Regions from separate parts of the Streptomyces sp. NPDC060027 genome, predicted to be linked through region 1. Evidence: riboswitches for the same ligand, from Rfam matches in the RefSeq annotation. Region 1 holds a riboswitch; each other region holds the start of a gene.
What was found. A riboswitch is a leader RNA that binds a small molecule or an ion and turns the genes downstream of it on or off. The one in region 1 is predicted to bind thiamine pyrophosphate.

Region 1 (5,804 bases):
CAGTACGGGCAGGCCGTGACGCCGTCTTCGGTGAGCGCCCTGAGGGCCTGCTCGCGTGCCAGTGGTTTCGTGTTCTTTCCCGCCATGCCGCAGTCGCCCGTGTGGACGGCGTCGGGGGTGGCCCTGCCGTCGCCCGCACGCCGCATCGCGAGCTTCCATCCGCGGGGCGGTGGGGGCAAGGCGCGGGCGGCGCGGGTGGCCATGACTTCCTGCCGCTCCAGTTCGGCGATGGTGGCGTCGGTGCGGCGCAGTTGCCAGAGCAGCCATGCGCGGACGCTGCGCAAGTGCTCCAGGCGAGACACTGATTCGTACACGTATTCGATTCTAGGGCTTGGCGTGACGTCGTGGCAGCACTCTGCCCGTGTCGCTGTCGTCGCCGGGGTTGGCGCTGGTGGCCCTCCCGGTCGCGGCGAGGAGACGCAGGTCACATTCAGGCGTGTCACATCGTGGGGGAGCGTTCCGTCGAAGAGGTGTAACCACGAACGACGACACAGGAGCGCATCATGGAAGCTCGGTTGAACCTCTTCGCCAGCCCGGTCGCGGCCAAGTTCACCAGGCACATCGTCGCCGCGGGCAAGGCGCTCGAGGACTCGGGTCTGCCGGCCGCGACGCAGGAACTGGTGAAGCTGCGCGCCAGCCAGATCAACGGCTGCGGGTTCTGCACCGACATGCACACCAAGGACGCCACCGCCGCGGGTGAGACCTCGGTGCGTCTCAACCTGGTCGCGGCCTGGCGGGAGGCCACGGTGTTCACCGACGCCGAGCGCGCCGCCCTGGAGCTGACGGAGCAGGGCACCCGCATCGCCGACGCGGCCGGCGGGGTCACGGACGAGTGCTGGGCGAACGCCGCCAAGTACTACGACGAGGAGCAGCTCGCCGCGCTGGTGTGCTGCATCGCCGTCATCAACGCGTTCAACCGCGGGAACGTCATCGTCCAGCAGCCCGCGGGCGGCTACCAGCCCGGCCAGTTCGCGTAACCCGCGACCGCTCGGGCCGTCCGGGTCTGCTCGGGACCGCCGGGGGACCCGTCCGGGCCGTCGACGGTGGCCGCGGCCGCACGCGCTCCGGGCGCCCCTCTCGCGGGGGCTCGGAGCGGCGGCCCGCGCCACCTGCCCCCGCGTCGGCGGCTGTACCGCTCGCCGGGCTGCCCGCCGTCTGGAGATCGTCGGTCGCTGGCACCGGAGACGCGGGCCACCGCCCGGGCGGCCGATGGCCGCGTCTTCAGCACGGTGCGGGCGAGGACGCCGACGGCGAGGTGGACCGGGGCGCAGGCGGTCATGTGGAGCATGCCGAGCAGTCCTCCGCGCGGCAACGGGCCGGCTCGCGGCGGAGTCGATGAACCGCGGGAACGGCGAGAAGTACAGCAGAAGCGCCTTCCTGTTCAGGCCGGTGATCCCGGCGCCCCCGAGTGCGATTGATCCCGGCGCCCCTGAGTGCGATCCGCCGGCGCGAGGAGTCCCCTGGGTCGCCCCGGGGTCGCTCCGGGGCGACCCAGGGGCGACTGCTGATGACAGCGGGCACCCGTGGGTAACCGCCCGCACCCCGGTCCGGCCTGGGCCACCCGAGTCGATCTGCGACACTGGAAGAGTTATGCCTGCACCCGGAGAACTCACCTTTGTCGCGCCGCGCGGAGCCAAGAAGCCGCCGCGGCACCTTGCCGATCTCACGCCTGCCGAGCGCAAAGAGGCGGTTGCCGCGATCGGTGAGAAGCCGTTTCGCGCCAAGCAGCTCTCGCAGCACTACTTCGCCCGGTTCGCGCACGACCCCGCAGAGTGGACGGACATCCCGGCCGCCTCGCGCGGCAAGCTCCAGGAGGCGCTGCTTCCCGAGCTGATGACGGTCGTACGGCATCTGTCGACCGACCAGGACACCACGCGCAAGACCCTGTGGCGGCTCTTCGACGGCACGCTCGTCGAGTCCGTGCTGATGCGGTACCCGGACCGGGTGACCATGTGCATCAGCTCGCAGGCGGGCTGCGGAATGAACTGCCCGTTCTGCGCCACCGGGCAGGCCGGCCTCGACCGGAACCTGTCGACCGGCGAGATCGTGCACCAGATCGTCGACGGTATGCGGGCGCTGCGCGACGGCGAGATCCCCGGGGGTCCCGCGCGGCTGAGCAACATCGTCTTCATGGGCATGGGTGAGCCGCTCGCCAACTACAAGCGCGTGGTCGGAGCGATCCGGGCCCTCACCGACCCCGAGCCGGACGGGCTCGGGCTCTCGCAGCGCGGTATCACCGTGTCGACGGTCGGGCTGGTCCCCGCCATCAACCGGTTCTCCGACGAGGGCTTCAAGTGCCGGCTCGCGATCTCCCTGCACGCCCCGGACGACGAGCTGCGCGACACCCTCGTCCCCGTGAACACACGGTGGAAGGTGCGCGAGGTGCTGGACGCCGGTTGGGAGTACGCGGACAGGTCCGGGCGGCGCCTGTCCATCGAGTACGCGATGATCCGGGACATCAACGATCAGGCGTGGCGTGGTGACCGGCTCGGGCGGATGCTCAAGGGCAGGCCCGTGCATGTCAACCTCATCCCGCTGAACCCGACCCCGGGTTCGAAGTGGACCGCCTCGCGGCCCGAGGACGAGAAGGCGTTTGTCGAGGCGATCGCCGCCCATGGCGTGACGGTGACCGTCCGGGACACCCGTGGCCAGGAGATCGACGGAGCGTGTGGTCAGCTCGCCGCGACCGAGCGGTAGTCTGAGCCGAGTCAGTATCTCTTCGTATTCCGACATCTTCATATTCCGACAGGGGAGCGCCACAGCGCTGAGAGTGCGGGACAGCCCGCAGACCCTCTGAACCTTGCCCAGGTCATTCTGGGTAGGAAGTTCGGTCGTTACTCAAGCTGTTGCGCCCTGCCCGGGACCGTCAGAGGTCCCGGGCAGGGCCGCGTCTCTTCCTGGTCACCCAGGAGGAATCAGTGAGCATCACCAACAGGCGGTTCGCGGCCCTGGCCGTCGGGCTCGGCCTTGTCACGCTGCCGGCACTGTCCGCGTGCGACTCGTCCGACGCCGGCGGCTCGGGCGATCCGAAGACGATCACGCTCGTCAGCCACGACTCGTTCGTCGTGTCGAAGAGCGTGCTCAAGGACTTCGAGAAGCAGTCCGGGTACAAGGTCCGGGTCCTCAAGGACGGCGACGCCGGGCAGGCCGTCAACAAGGCCATCCTGACCAAGGACAACCCGCAGGGCGACGTCTTCTTCGGCGTCGACAACACCCTGCTCTCCCGCGCGCTCGACAACGGGCTGTTCCAGCCGTACGTGGCCAAGGGCGCGGATCTGGTCCTGCCCGAGTACCGGACCGACCAGGACAAGCACCGGGTCACGCCCATCGACTCGGGCGACATCTGCGTCAACTACGACAAGGCCTACTTCAGCGAGCATAAGCTGAAGCCGCCGCAGTCCTTCGACGACCTGGTCAAGCCCGCGTACAAGGACCTCCTCGTCACCGAGAACGCCTCCACGTCCTCGCCCGGCCTCGGCTTCCTGCTCGGCTCCGCCGCGCACTACGGCGATGGGGGCTGGGAGGGCTACTGGAAGAAGCTCAAGGCCAACGGCGTGAAGGTCGTGGACGGCTGGGAGCAGGCCTACAACGAGGAGTTCTCGGGGTCCGCCGGCGGCAAGAAGGCCAAGGGCGACCGGCCGCTCGTCGTCTCGTACGCCTCCTCGCCGCCCGCCGAGGTCATCTACGCCGACCCGAAGCCCAGCACCGCTCCGACCGGTGTCGCGACCGGCACCTGCTTCCGGCAGGTCGAGTACGCGGGTCTGCTCAGCGGCGCCGCGAACGCCAAGGGCGGCAAGGCGCTCCTCGACTTCATGCTCACCAAGGAGTTCCAGGACGACATGCCGCTCAACATGTTCGTCTACCCGGTGCGCGAGGCCGCGCAGGTGCCGCCGGAGTTCACGCGGTACGGGCCGCCGGCCAAGGACCCCGAGACCCTGGCCCCCGAGAAGATCGCCGCCGAACGCGACCACTGGGTCAAGTCGTGGACCTCGCTCGTACTGAAGTAGCCGAGGGAGCAGGCCGAGCCGACGGGACCGGCGGAGCTCCGCCGAAGGCCCGTGGGCGGAACGCGGCGCGGCTCGGCCTGATGGCCCTGCCCGTCGCGTTCTTCGCCGTCTTCTTCGCCTACCCCGTCGTCGCGATCGTCTCGCGCGGGCTCCACGCGGACGGCGGCTGGCAACTGGGCCGGATCTGGGAGGTGCCGGCCCAGTCCGACATCCGGCACGTGCTGTGGTTCACCACCTGGCAGGCGCTCGCCTCGACGGTGCTCACGCTGCTGGTCGCGCTCCCCGGCGCGTATGTCTTCGCGCGCTTCGACTTCCGGGGCAAGCAGATTCTCCGGGCCGTGGTGACCGTGCCCTTCGTGCTGCCCACCGTGGTCGTCGGCACGGCGTTCCTCGCGCTGGTCGGCCGCGGCGGGCTGCTCGACGAGCTGTGGGGTGTGCGCCTCGACACCACGGTGTGGGCGATCCTGCTCGCGCACGTCTTCTTCAACTACGCGGTCGTCGTACGGACCGTCGGCGGACTCTGGTCGCAGCTCGACCCGCGCCAGGAGGAGGCCGCGCGCGTGCTCGGCGCCTCGCGCTTCGCGGCGTGGCGCAGGGTGACGCTGCCGGCGCTCGGGCCGGCCGTGGCCGCAGCGGCCCTCATGGTCTTCCTCTTCACCTTCACCTCGTTCGGTGTGGTGCAGATCCTCGGCGGCCCCACGTTCTCGACCCTGGAGGTCGAGATCTACCGGCAGACCTCCGAGATCTTCGACCTCGCGACGGCGGCGGTGCTGACGATCGTCCAGTTCGTGGCGGTGGGCGTGATCCTCGCCGTACACGCGGCGACCGTACGCCGACGGGAGACCGCCCTGCGTCTGGTGGCCCCGGAGACGACCGCGCGCCGGCCGCGCGGGGCCGGGCAGTGGGCGCTGCTCGCGGGAGTGCTGGCCAGCATCGGCGTCCTCCTCGTGCTGCCGCTCGCGGTTCTCGTCCAGCGCTCCCTCGACGCCCCGGGACTCGGTTACTACCGGGCGCTGGCCGACGACGACGGAGGCGTCTTCCTCGTCGCCCCGATCGAGGCGATCGGCAACTCGCTGGAGTACGCGCTCGCCGCCACCGCCATCGCCGTGGTGATCGGCGGTCTGGCGGCGGCGGCCCTCACCCGGCGCGCCGGCCGCCTCCTGCGGGGCTTCGACGCGCTGCTCATGCTGCCGCTCGGCGTTTCCGCGGTGACCGTGGGTTTCGGGTTCCTGATCGCGCTGGACGAGCCGCCCCTGGATCTGCGCGGCAGCTGGATCCTGGTTCCGCTGGCGCAGGCGCTGGTGGGTGTCCCCTTCGTCGTACGGACGATGCTGCCCGTGCTGCGCGCGGTGGACGGGCGGCTGCGGGAGGCCGCGGCCGTGCTCGGGGCGTCGCCGTGGCGGGTGTGGCGCGAGGTCGATCTGCCGATGGTGCGGCGGGCGCTGCTGATCGCGGCCGGATTCGCCTTCGCCGTCTCCCTCGGGGAGTTCGGGGCGACGGTCTTCATCGCACGGCCCGACAACCCGACGCTGCCGGTCGCCGTGGCCCGGCTGCTCGGGCGGGCGGGCGATCTCAACTACGGCCAGGCGATGGCCCTCTCGACGATTCTGATGGTGGTGTGCGCGGTGGCGCTGCTGCTGTTGGAGCGGATGCGGACAGACCGGACCGGGGAGTTCTAGATGCTGCTGAGTCTGCAGGGCGCGACCGTACGCTTCGGCGGCCGGGCCGTGCTCGACGCCGTCGACCTCGATGTCGCCGAGCACGAGATCGTGTGCGTGCTCGGGCCGAGCGGCAGCG
Region 2 (5,804 bases), on a different contig from region 1:
TCGGCGTCCGGAGCACCGGGGCCCCCGGACCAGCCGAGCACGACCCGCACCTCCTGCGCTGCGACGGGAAGGTTGGCGCCCTTGCTCATCGATGTCGCTGTCATGTGCCCAGTCTGCCTAGAGAACCCGGCACCGGAACCGTCCGATACGCATCCGCCCCCATCGGACGGACCCAAGCCCCCGCTCCCGCTCCGAAGACGGAACCCCCGGCGAATGGGGTCGGGCTCCCGACTCACCGCTCCCGGCTCACAGCTCCCGGCTCCGGCTCCGGCTCCGGCTCCGGCTCCGGTTCAGGGGGAGCCGGTCGCGTCCGTCGCGGCCCGTACGAACTCGCGCACCCGCTCGGTGCTGTTGCCCTCCCTCCACACCAGTCCCCGTTCGATCGGCCGCGCGTCGTGAAGAGGCACGTACGCGACATCGGGTCGGGGGTAGTACTGGCGGGAGTGCTCCCCGACCGGGAGGACACCCCGGCCCATCGCGACCAGAGTCAGCATTTCGGAGAACGACCCGCCGACCGGGCCCTTCGGAACGGGCCTGCCCGAAGGAGTGCGGTCCGGTGTGCGGTCCCGTTTGAACCCCGCCGAGGTCACCGCCGGGTACTGCACCACGGGGTGTTCCGCGAGTACTTCGACGGACACCCGCTCCTCGCCGGCGAGCGGATGACCGGCCGCCACAGCCAGTACCCGTCTCTCCCGCAGCAGCGCCGGGCCGCAGGCCATTCCGTCGAAGGGGAACGAGGCGAGGAGGACGTCGATCGAACCGTCCACCAGACTCGCCCGGGAGTTGGACAGCTGAACCTCCCGTACATCGACCCGGCAATCGGGGTGCCGCTCACCGAACAGACCGACCGCCCTGAGCAGCGCGGGTGCCGTCCATTCGCCGAGGAAGGCGACCCGCAGCTCCCCGGTGACCCCACGACTGGCATCGGCCGCCCTGCGCAGCGCCGCCTCCATCGCGGCGACCAGCGGCACCAGGTCGGCCGCCAGCTGCCGGCCGATCGGAGTGAGCCGGACGGAACGGCTGTTGCGTTCGAACAACGGCCCGCCGACCCTGCGTTCAAGCTTCTTGGTCACCTGGCTGACCCGCCCGGTCGTGATCAGCAACCGCTCCGCGGTCCGGCCGAAGTGCAGTTCCTCGGCCAGGGTCAGGAAGGTCTCGATCTCCAGCCGCTCCAGCATGAATCCCCCCGGCGTTAAATCTGGCTCAACGGTCGTACGTCGATCATGCCTTGATGGCCTCGGTCCCGCGGCGGATCGTAGATGGCGTCCAACCGGCCCCCTTGGGGAGCCCGGGACGCACCCCTCCTGAACAGGACTCACATGAACGCCTCGGACATCACCTCCTACCTGAACGGGCTCGACGGCCCCCTGCGCGACATCGGCGAGAAGATCCGGCCTGTCATCGACTCGGCCCTCCCCGACGGCTCCGGCGCGCTCTGGCACGGCCATCCCACCTGGAGCCTCGGAGCCAAGCCCGGTCAGACCCCGATCTGTCTGCTCAAGGGCTACACGTCCTACGTCACCTTCGGCCTCTGGCGCGGCCAGGAGGTGGCCGATCCATCGGGCCGACTGGTCGCCGGAGCCCGCCAGATGGCCTCGGTGAAGCTCAGCCGTACCGACGAGGTCGACCCCGTCCTCTTCGGTGAGTGGCTCCGCCGCGCCGTCGCCCTGGAGACCAAGTGACCGCGATACGCGTGAAGGCCTTCGACCACCTGGTCCTCAACGTCGCGGACGTCGAACGGTCCCTGGGCTTCTACACCGGGCTTCTCGGACTGGCACCTGTACGCCTTGCCGAGTGGCGAGCAGGCCAGGTCCCGTTCCCGTCGGTGCGGATCACCGCGGAAACCATCATCGACCTGGTGGACGGCCCCCGTGGGGAGTCCAACGTCGACCACATCTGTCTCACCGTGGAACCGCTGGACTGGGACGAGGTCATCGCGTCGGGATCCTTCACCGTGCTTCAGGGTCCCGTCGCACGCTTCGGCGCGCGGGGCAGCGCCACCTCGGTCTACGTCCAGGACCCGGACGGGAACACGGTGGAACTGCGCTGGTACCCACAGGACGCCGCGGCATGACCGGGCGGCCCGAGGGCGGCGGTCCGGGCGTTCCGTGCCCCGGACCGCGCCCCTGTGGAGCGGCTCAGTCGGCCAGCGGCAGGTACACGCGGTTGCCCGCCTCCGCGAACTCCCGGGACTTCTGCAGCATGCCCGCGGAGACCTCCTCCGCGGAGGCGCCTTCGCCCGCGTCACCGCCGAACCGCTCGTTGATGCTCTGACTGATCTTCATCGAGCAGAACTTCGGCCCGCACATGGAGCAGAAGTGGGCCGTCTTGGCGGGCTCGGCCGGCAGCGTCTCGTCGTGGAACTCCCGTGCCGTGTCCGGATCGAGAGCCAGGTTGAACTGGTCCTCCCACCGGAACTCGAAGCGGGCGTCGGAGAGCGCGTCGTCCCAGTCCTGTGCGCCTGGATGCCCCTTGGCGAGATCGGCCGCGTGGGCGGCGATCTTGTAGGTGATGACGCCGGTCTTGACGTCGTCACGGTTGGGCAGGCCCAGATGCTCCTTGGGCGTGACGTAGCAGAGCATGGCCGTGCCCCACCAGGCGATCATCGCGGCACCGATGCCGGAGGTGATGTGGTCGTACGCAGGGGCGATGTCCGTCGTCAGCGGGCCGAGCGTATAGAACGGAGCTTCATCACAGATCTCCTGCTGAAGGTCGATGTTCTCCTTGATCTTGTGCATCGGGACATGCCCCGGGCCTTCGATCATCGTCTGTACTTGAAAACGCTTCGCGATGGTGTTGAGTTCCCCGAGCGTCCTCAACTCCGCGAACTGAGCGGCGTCGTTGGCGTCCGCGATGGAGCCGGGCCGCAGACCGTCGCCGAGCGAGTAGGTGACGTCGTACGCGGCGAGGATCTCGCAGAGTTCCTCGAAGTTCTCGTACAGGAACGACTCCTTGTGGTGCGCGAGGCACCAGGCCGCCATGATCGAGCCGCCGCGCGAGACGATGCCGGTCTTACGGTTCGCGGTGAGCGGCACGTACGCCAGGCGCACGCCCGCGTGGACCGTCATGTAGTCCACGCCCTGCTCGGCCTGTTCGATGACCGTGTCCTTGTAGATCTCCCAGGTCAGCTCCTCGGCGCGGCCGTCGACCTTCTCCAGCGCCTGGTAGAGCGGCACCGTGCCGATGGGAACGGGGGAGTTGCGCAGCACCCACTCGCGGGTGGTGTGGATGTTGCGGCCGGTCGACAGGTCCATGACCGTGTCGGCGCCCCAGCGGGTCGCCCAGGTCATCTTCTCGACCTCCTCCTCGATGGAGGAAGTGACCGCGGAGTTGCCGATGTTGGCGTTGACCTTCACCAGGAACCGCTTGCCGATGATCATCGGCTCGATCTCCGGATGGTTGACGTTGGCGGGCAGCACCGCGCGGCCGGCGGCGATCTCCTCGCGTACGACTTCGCCATCGACGTTCTCCCGGAGCGCCACGAACTCCATCTCGGGCGTGATCTCGCCACGGCGCGCGTAGGCGAGCTGGGTGACCGCCTGCCCGGAGCGCCCCCGGCGCGGCTGACGCGGTCGCCCCGGGAAGACCGCGTCCAGGTTGCGCAGCCCGCCGCGCGGGGACGTGTGCTTGATCCCGTCGTCCTCCGGACGGGCGGGGCGGCCCGCGTACTCTTCGGTGTCGCCGCGGGCGATGATCCAGTTCTCGCGCAGCGGCGCCAGCCCCCTGCGCACATCGGTGTCGATGGTCGGATCGGTGTACGGGCCTGAGGTGTCGTACAGCGTCACGGACTGCCCGTTGGTCAGGTGCACCTGACGAACCGGCACCCGCAGATCGGGACGCGTACCCCCGACATACGCCTTGTGCCAGCCGATGGACTTCCCGGCCTCCCCGTTCAGCGACGGTGAAGCGACCCCGCCCGTCTGGCTGGAGGCAGGCGTGCGTACGTCCTTGTTGGTCATGAGACCTACTCCCTACGCCGGCATTACCCGGTAACAGGTTCAGCGGTCGACGCAGCGGCTTCCGTTCGTCGATGTTTCATGTGAAACATCGCGAAGACGGAGGTCAGCGCCCTCTCAGCCCGGTGCTCCGAGCTCCCGCGTGTGCAAAGGTGCCTCCACGCTAGCGTCATATTTGGCGCGGTGAACAGAGGGCCCTGGTCGTTCTTGCGATGATCGGTCGGTGACAGCACCCCAGCGCTCCCCGTTCCCACCGGCCGAGTCTCCGCGCCGTCCGGGCTCCGACGACGGCCACGGACATGGTTCCGGCAACGGCCATGGGCATGGGCATGGGCCGGGGGGTGGCCATGGTTCCGGACCGGACGGCGGTCACGACGGGCACGGCGGCGAACACGGGCCGGGCGTCGGACAGGGCGGAGGTTCGGGCGGCGGGCACGGGCACTCGCACAGCCACGGTCCTGCCGCGCCGGTCTCCAAGCACCTGCGCAAGGTCATCGCCGCGGTACTGATCCCCTTCGCGGCCGCGGTCGCGGTGGGTCTCGTGGTGCTGTGGCCCGGCGGTGCCCCCTCCCACGAGCGCACCGGTGTCGGCTTCGACCGGCAGACCCAGCAGGCGACGGTCACCAGGATCGACCAGGTGGACTGCAGGTCCGTGAACGCCTCGGGGGAGACCCCGACGGGCGACACCTCCACCGCCGAGGGCTCCTCCGCCCAGCTGCAGGCGACGGGTGAATGCAAGAAGGCGACGATCCGGATCGACACCGGCAAGGACAAGGGCCGCACGTTCACCGAGATCGTTCAGCCGGACCAGTCACGGCAGTTGCACCAGGGCGAGAAAGTCGTCGTCGCGTACGAGCCCTCCGCCCCCAAGGACCTCCAGTACTCGGTCACGGACGCGAACCGGAAGCTTCCCCTGACGCTGCTCGCCGGGATCTTCGCCGTGGTCGTCGTGGTGGTCGGCCGGATGCGCGGCGTCATGGCACTGATCGCCCTGGCCATCAGCTTCATGATCCTGAACTTCTTCATCCTGCCGGCGATCCTGCAGGGCTCGAACCCGCTGGTCGTGGCCGTCGTCGGGTCCAGCGCCATCATGCTGATCGCGCTCTACATGTGCCATGGCCTGTCGGCCCGTACATCCGTGGCGGTGGTCGGCACCCTGCTCTCACTCGTGCTGATCGGCATCCTCGGCTCGGTCTTCATCGACTGGGCCGTGCTGACCGGCAACACGGACGACGACACCGGTCTGATCCATGGCTTGTACCCGTCCATCGACATGAGCGGTCTGCTGCTGGCCGGAGTCATCATCGGTTCGCTCGGTGTTCTCGACGATGTGACGGTGACGCAGACGTCCGCGGTGTGGGAGCTGCACGAAGCCAACCCCACGATGGGCTGGCGTGGCCTCTACCGCGCGGGCATCCGGATCGGCCGCGACCACATCGCGTCGGTCGTCAACACGCTCGTCCTGGCCTACGCGGGCGCCGCACTGCCGCTGCTGCTGCTCTTCTCGATCGCGCAGAGCAGCGTGGGCACCGTGGCCAACAGCGAACTGGTCGCCGAGGAGATCGTGCGCACCCTGGTCGGATCGATCGGCCTGGTCGCCGCCGTGCCGGTGACGACCGCGCTGGCCGCCCTCGTGGTCGCCGCGGACCGTGAAGGGACCGTGACCGGCCCCGTCGAGTCCGCGGGTGCCAGGACGCCGGTACGGAGCGGGAAGGGCCGCCGCCGCAAGCACTGAGCCGTCCGCCCGTGACGCCGGAACCATTCGGCACCCACGCCCCCTTGAGGAAGCGTTACTCCGCTCGGGGGTACGGGTGCTTCAGCCCGCGCTCTGCTCCTCCGCCAGGATGC
Region 3 (5,804 bases), on a different contig from region 1:
AGCAGCGGCGCGAACTCCTCGATGACGGCGTCGGTGGCCGCACCCGCCTGCACCATGATCATCAGGCGGCGGGGGCGCTCCAGCGCCGCCACGAACTCCTCGGCCGACTCGGCCGCCACGAAGGCGCCCTCATGTCCGAACTCCTCGACGAGTGCCTTGGTGCGAGCGGGGGTGCGGTTGTGGACGGCGACGGTGTAGCCGTTCCGGGCGAAGTTGCGGGCCAGATTGCGGCCCATCACCGCGAGCCCTGTGACGCCGATCTGCGCGGTCGCCTTCATGGTGTGCTCCTTGGATCCGGATCTGCCTCCCCGCGTACCTGACGGGCGAGCAGACGACTGTCGCTGTGCCGATCAGTACGCACGACAGGGGGCGGGGTGTTCACCTTCGGAGGCAGCTGGTGCGGTGCATCGGGCGCTCGGATCTCCGGACGGCACCCGGACCCGACCGCTCCGTCCTCCGGACGGCACCCGGACCCGACCGCTCCGGTCCTCCGGGTGGCACCCGGACCGACCGCTCCGGTCCTCTGGACGGCGCCTGGACTTGGCCGCTCCGGGCCGTCGGGACGGCGCCCGGACTCAGAGGTTCCGGCGCAGTCGCCAGCCGTGGTCCACCGGTCCGATACCGGCGCCGAGCGCGAACCCGGCCTCGATGGCGGCGGTCACGTACTCCTTGGCCCGCCGAACGGCATCCGGCACCGACAGGCCCTCGGCCAGGCCCACCGCGACGGCCGAGGCGAGCGTGCACCCGGTGCCGTGCGTGTGCCGGTTGTCGTGGCGCGGGGCGCGCAGCCAGTGCTCCGCCGTTCCGTCGGTGAGCAGATCGACGGCCTGCCCCGGCAGATGGCCGCCCTTCACCAGCACCCAACGCGGACCGAAGGCGAGCAACCGGTCGGCGGCCCTGCGCATGCCCTCCTCGTCCTTCACCTTCAGCCCGGTGAGTTGGGCGACCTCGTCGAGATTCGGGGTGGCCACCGTCGCCCGCGGCAGCAACCGGGTCCGTACGGCGTCCAGCGCGTCGTCGGCGAGAAGCCGGTCCCCGTGCTTGGAGACGCTCACCGGGTCCACCACGACCGGGGCGGCCACGTCGGACAGCAGTGCGGCGACCGTGGTGACCAGTCCGGGCGACGACAGCATCCCGGTCTTCACGGCCTGGACGCCGATGTCGTCGACGACACTGCGGTACTGGGCGCGCACCGCCTCCTCGGACAGTTCCCAAGCACCCTGCACACCAACGGAGTTCTGCGCCGTCACCGCGGTGAGCACGCTCATCCCATGGGCGCCCAGCGCCAGCATCGTCTTCAGGTCGGCCTGGATTCCGGCGCCTCCGCCGGAGTCGGAACCGGCGATGGTCAGAACGCGGGGCGGCGTGGTCATACGAGGTGTTCCTCTCGGATACGGCTTGCGGCGCGAGTCCCTCCCGGCCAGCGGAGCGACGAACGGGCGCGTCGGGCGGGCGTGTTGGACGGGCCCCTCGGACGGTTTCCTCGGACGGGCCCGTCGGACGGTGCCTAGGCGCGGCGGCGCAGCCGCAGCGGGGCGTAGAGGGCGAGGGCGACGAGGAAGGCCACGTAGTAGGAGAGGTCGGCGCCGTGCAGCGCGTGGGCCACCGGACCGACGTACAGGCCCGTGTCCATGAACGGCACGGCCGCGCCGAATGCCCCGACGAAGGCGACCAGTGACGCCCGTCCGGAACGCGGGCGGGCGGTCTCGACGGCGAGATCGACCGGGGCGCCGCCGCGCTCCCGTCCGCGGGCGATCCAGTCGACGACGACGATCGCGACGAACCCGGGGATCCAATAGCCCACGAACAGCAGCACGTTCTGGAAGCGGGCCGTGGTGTCGGCGGCGTGCATCCACAGCACCAGGGGGAAGCCGAGCCCGGCGGCCAGCGCGGCGGCCACCGGACGCGGTATCCGCACGCCCAGGGTCTGCAGGGCCAGCGAACCGCTGTAGTCGTTCATCGCGTTGCTGCACACCGCCGCCAGCGCCACGGCCAGCAGCCCGAACGCGCCCGCCGTCCCGCCGCCCAGCAACTCGTCGACGCCCGCCGCCGTCTGGTCGGTCAGCACGGACGCGCCCCACAGCCCGAGGACCTGAACGGCCAGAAAGGACACCACGAGGCCGAGCAGGGTGCACCAGAACATCCGCGGGCGGGAGGTGGCGCGCGGCAGATAGCGGCTGAAGTCACTGGCGTACGGCGCCCAGGACAGCGAGAGGCTGAGCGCGATGGTGCTGGTCAGGACGAACGCGCCCGCGCGGTCGGCCCCGGCGGCGGCTCCCGTCGCGGCGGGGTGGACGCCGTCGAGCATCCGCCAGGCGATGACCGCGAAGGCGACGGCGAGCACGAACGTCATGACGATCTGGAGACGGTGGATCGCTTCGTAGCCGAGGACACCGAGGGCCCCTTGGGCAACCATCATGACCAGCACGCCGAGCCAGAACGGCCAGCCGCACAGCCGCGCCAGCGCGTCCCCGCCGAACAGGCCGATCAACGCGTCCCAGGCGACCGAGGACAGCCACTGGAGCATCCCGGGCAGCACCACTGCCCGGCCGAACGCGAGCCGCGCGAGGGGGAGTTGGCCGGTGCCGGTGAGGCCGCCCCAGGTGCTGAGGTAGGCGGTGGGCAGCGCGCCGAGCACGGTACCGAGGACGACCGCCGCGAGGGCGGTGCCGAAGTCCAGGCCGAGCGCGATGCCGATGGTGCCGGTGAACACGCCCGTCATCGTGAGGTTCGGGGCGAACCACACGGTGAACAGCCGCCCGGCCCCGCCGTACCGGTTGTTCTCGGGAACCGGCTCGATGCCGTGCCCCTCCACCCGCAGGTCGCCGGGTGCGGCAGGCATACGTCCGTCGAAGACGGCGGGCCGGCTGTCGACGGGCGGCCCGTCGAAAACATGCGCCAATGGCATGGAAGACATCCCTCCGCCAGTACGAACTGGTTCAGGTTCGACGGGTGTGATCTCAGCCCCTGGAGGGGCACCCCGTGTCCGGTACGACGGACACAGTAACCCCATCCCCTCGCTCCTGTGTACGGCGGAGGTGCCGGCCCCGGGACACCGGTCCCCGCGGGGGCGGCACCCCCACGGCCCTTCGCGCCACCCACCTGGAGCAGTACGCGACCGAACACCTCCGATTCATTCGGGTGGCTCGGCCGGGCTTCCCCGCAGCGCGGTGCGTGCCGCCCCTCGGTACTGTCGGAAGTGATCGCCGCTCGCTCTCCGCTCCCGGGTTCCCGGACCCGGTGGCCGGGCGGAAGGAGGCAGGGTGCCGTGACCGTGATCTCCCTGAAGTCCGCGCAGGTGCGGGAAGGGCTCACCCTCCCGTACGCCGAAGCCGGTTACCCCAGTGGCACACCGGTCGTCTTCGTGCACGGTCTGGCCGACTCCTGGTGGTCCTTCGAGCCCGTCCTGAGGCGCCTTCCGGCGTCCCTGCACGGCTACGCCCCCACGCAGCGCGGACACGGCGATGCGGACCGGCCTCCCGAGGGCTACACTCCCGACGATTTCGCCGCCGACCTGGTGGCCTTCCTCGACGCGGCCGACATCCCCCGCGCGATTCTGGTCGGGGCGTCCAGCGGCGGCGTACCGGCCCGGATCGTCGCCGGCAGCCACCCCGACCGCATCGCCGGTCTGGTTCTGCTCGGTGTCCCCGGGACCCTCGCGGACAAGCCGGTGGCGGCCGCGGTGCGCGAGGCGGTGGAAGGCCTCGCCGATCCCGTGCCCCGCGCGTTCGTCGAGGACTTCATGGCCGGCACCGCGGCCCGCCCGATCGCCCGGGGATTCATCGAGACCATGGTCGAGGAGAGCCTCAAACTCCCCGCGTACGTCTGGCAGGAGACTCTGGGCGGTCTCCTCGACGCCGATCTGGGCGCGACCCTCGCGGGCATCCTGGTGCCCACCCTCGTCATCTGGGGCGACCAGGACGAGTATCTGCCCCGCGAAGACCAGCAGACCATCCTGAACGCCGTGCACGGCGCCGACTTCCTCGCCTACGAGGGCACCGGCCATGTCGTCCACTGGGAACAGCCCGAACGCGTGGTCGCCGACATCGCCGCCTTCGCCGCGCGGATCGCGCACCCCGGCACTCCCTCCGACACCACCTGACATCGCCCGACGGTACGGCCCGGCATCGTCCCACGGGCACTGCCTGACGTCGCAGGGAGGGTGAACGGCGGTGTGCTGCGCCCGTGTTGGGCGTGAGCGCCGCCGCCGTCTTCCGCACCCGGTCTCCGCACCCGGTCTCCGCACCCGGTCTCCGCACCCGTTCGCCGCGCCGCATGCCCCGGACGGGGCTGCCCGCAGAGTCCTTGGCGCGCCGCGAGACCGACTGTTGACGCGATCCGTACGGTCGGCGCTCACCCTCACATGGCATGCTCATGCTCCCCACAGGAAGGGATCACGTGTCATGAGACCGAGCCCACGCTCCCTGCTCGCCGCCACCGCCGTACTGAGCACCGTCCTCGCCGTCCCGGCGCCCGCCGATGCCGTCGGTGCGGCAGAGGTTCCGGCCGCGGGCGCCTATTTCGTCCAGAGCGCGACCACGGGACTGAACGCCGCCGACAGCGCCGGCGCGGTCGTCCAGCACAACCCCAAGGGCAACGAGGACCACCAGCAGTGGACCCTGCGCGCGCTTGGTTCCTCGACCGTTCTCGAAAGCGCGGACAGCAAGGGCAGTTGTCTGGGTCGCGTGGGCGACCAGGCCCGGACCGTGGCCTGTTCGAGCGCCGACGCCGCGTGGGAGGTGGCCGCGAGCGGCGCCGACCAGTACACGCTCAAGGCTCCGGGAACGGACCGCTACTTGACGGTCGGCGCCAAGACCTCAGGCGCCAACTACCCCGCCCAGCTGGCGGTCGGCGCGCGGGGCGGCCTCGCCACCTGGTATCTGACCCCGGTCGCGCCCGAGACCCGGCCCATGCCGTCCCAGGATCAACGCACCCTGGACCAGGTCACGTTCCTCACGGCCCACAACGCCTACGCCAACGGAGTGGACGGTGGATTCGCGCCGCCCTTCGTCAATCTGGTACCCAATCAGAAGCGCGGCATCAACCAGCAACTCGCCGACGGGGTACGCGGGTTCATGCTCGACCTGCACCAGACGCCGGACGGCGCGATCCTCTGCCACAACAGCTGCACCCTCGTCAGCAGGCCGGTCGCGCTGTGGGTCGACCTGCAGCGCGTGGTCGACTTCCTCAAGCAGCACCCCGACCAGTTCGTCACCGTGTTCCTGGAGGACTACGTCGATCCCGGCGTCCTGCGCGCCGAACTCGCCCGCGTGAACGGCCTGTCCGACGTTCTCTACCGCCCCGACCTGACCGGCGTGCGCGAGAACGGCTGGCCGAAGCTCGCCGAACTGACCGCCGCCGGCCGGCGCCTGCTGATCTTCACCGACCACAGCCGTTCCTCCGACGAGTCCGCCGGACTCACCCGGGACAGCTTCGGCGTCATGTACCAGCGCGAGTGGACCGTCGAGAACTACTGGTCCATGGGCTCCGGCATCGGCTCCTCCGACTGGTCCTGCTACAGCCGCTGGTACGACGCGGGCACGAACGTCCCGCTCACCCGCACCGAGCCGGGCTTCCGCCCCCTCTTCGTGATGAACCACTTCCGCGACGCCGCCCTCTCCGGAACCGCAGCCACGGACAACACCAAACTCGTCGACCGCGCCCGCCGCTTCTGCCAGCCGGCCGCCCGCAAGAAGCCCAACTTCCTCGCCGTGGACCGCTACGACCTGGGCGATCCCGCTTCCGCGGTGAATACGCTGAACACCTACACCTATCCGTAGCCCAGCTGAGACCGCACGTCATGC

Region 2: it holds a riboswitch for thiamine pyrophosphate, as region 1 does, so the genes downstream of both, thiC (phosphomethylpyrimidine synthase ThiC) here and ACFWBT_RS18585 (thiamine ABC transporter substrate binding subunit) in region 1, are expected to answer to the same signal.
Region 3: it holds a riboswitch for thiamine pyrophosphate, as region 1 does, so the genes downstream of both, ACFWBT_RS06790 (purine-cytosine permease family protein) here and ACFWBT_RS18585 (thiamine ABC transporter substrate binding subunit) in region 1, are expected to answer to the same signal.

The regions. Positions count from the first base shown of each region.
Region 1 is NZ_JBHWVI010000066.1:13,229-19,032, forward strand. Features, by position in the region: gene ACFWBT_RS18570 (DUF6233 domain-containing protein) at 1-314, opposite strand, end outside; gene ACFWBT_RS18575 (carboxymuconolactone decarboxylase family protein) at 504-977, shown strand; gene rlmN (23S rRNA (adenine(2503)-C(2))-methyltransferase RlmN) at 1,591-2,697, shown strand; TPP riboswitch at 2,738-2,843, shown strand; gene ACFWBT_RS18585 (thiamine ABC transporter substrate binding subunit) at 2,919-4,007, shown strand; gene ACFWBT_RS18590 (ABC transporter permease) at 3,983-5,686, shown strand; gene ACFWBT_RS18595 (ABC transporter ATP-binding protein) at 5,687-5,804, shown strand, end outside.
Region 2 is NZ_JBHWVI010000155.1:1,669-7,472, forward strand. Features, by position in the region: gene ACFWBT_RS30120 (VWA domain-containing protein) at 1-104, opposite strand, end outside; gene ACFWBT_RS30125 (LysR family transcriptional regulator) at 291-1,178, opposite strand; gene ACFWBT_RS30130 (DUF1801 domain-containing protein) at 1,320-1,682, shown strand; gene ACFWBT_RS30135 (VOC family protein) at 1,688-2,074, shown strand; gene thiC (phosphomethylpyrimidine synthase ThiC) at 2,139-3,959, opposite strand; TPP riboswitch at 3,952-4,108, opposite strand; gene ACFWBT_RS30145 (YibE/F family protein) at 4,180-5,691, shown strand; gene ACFWBT_RS30150 (SsgA family sporulation/cell division regulator) at 5,773-5,804, opposite strand, start outside.
Region 3 is NZ_JBHWVI010000017.1:1,210-7,013, forward strand. Features, by position in the region: gene gndA (NADP-dependent phosphogluconate dehydrogenase) at 1-278, opposite strand, end outside; gene thiD (bifunctional hydroxymethylpyrimidine kinase/phosphomethylpyrimidine kinase) at 576-1,373, opposite strand; gene ACFWBT_RS06790 (purine-cytosine permease family protein) at 1,508-2,908, opposite strand; TPP riboswitch at 2,900-2,993, opposite strand; gene ACFWBT_RS06795 (alpha/beta fold hydrolase) at 3,269-4,102, shown strand; gene ACFWBT_RS06800 (phospholipase) at 4,404-5,780, shown strand.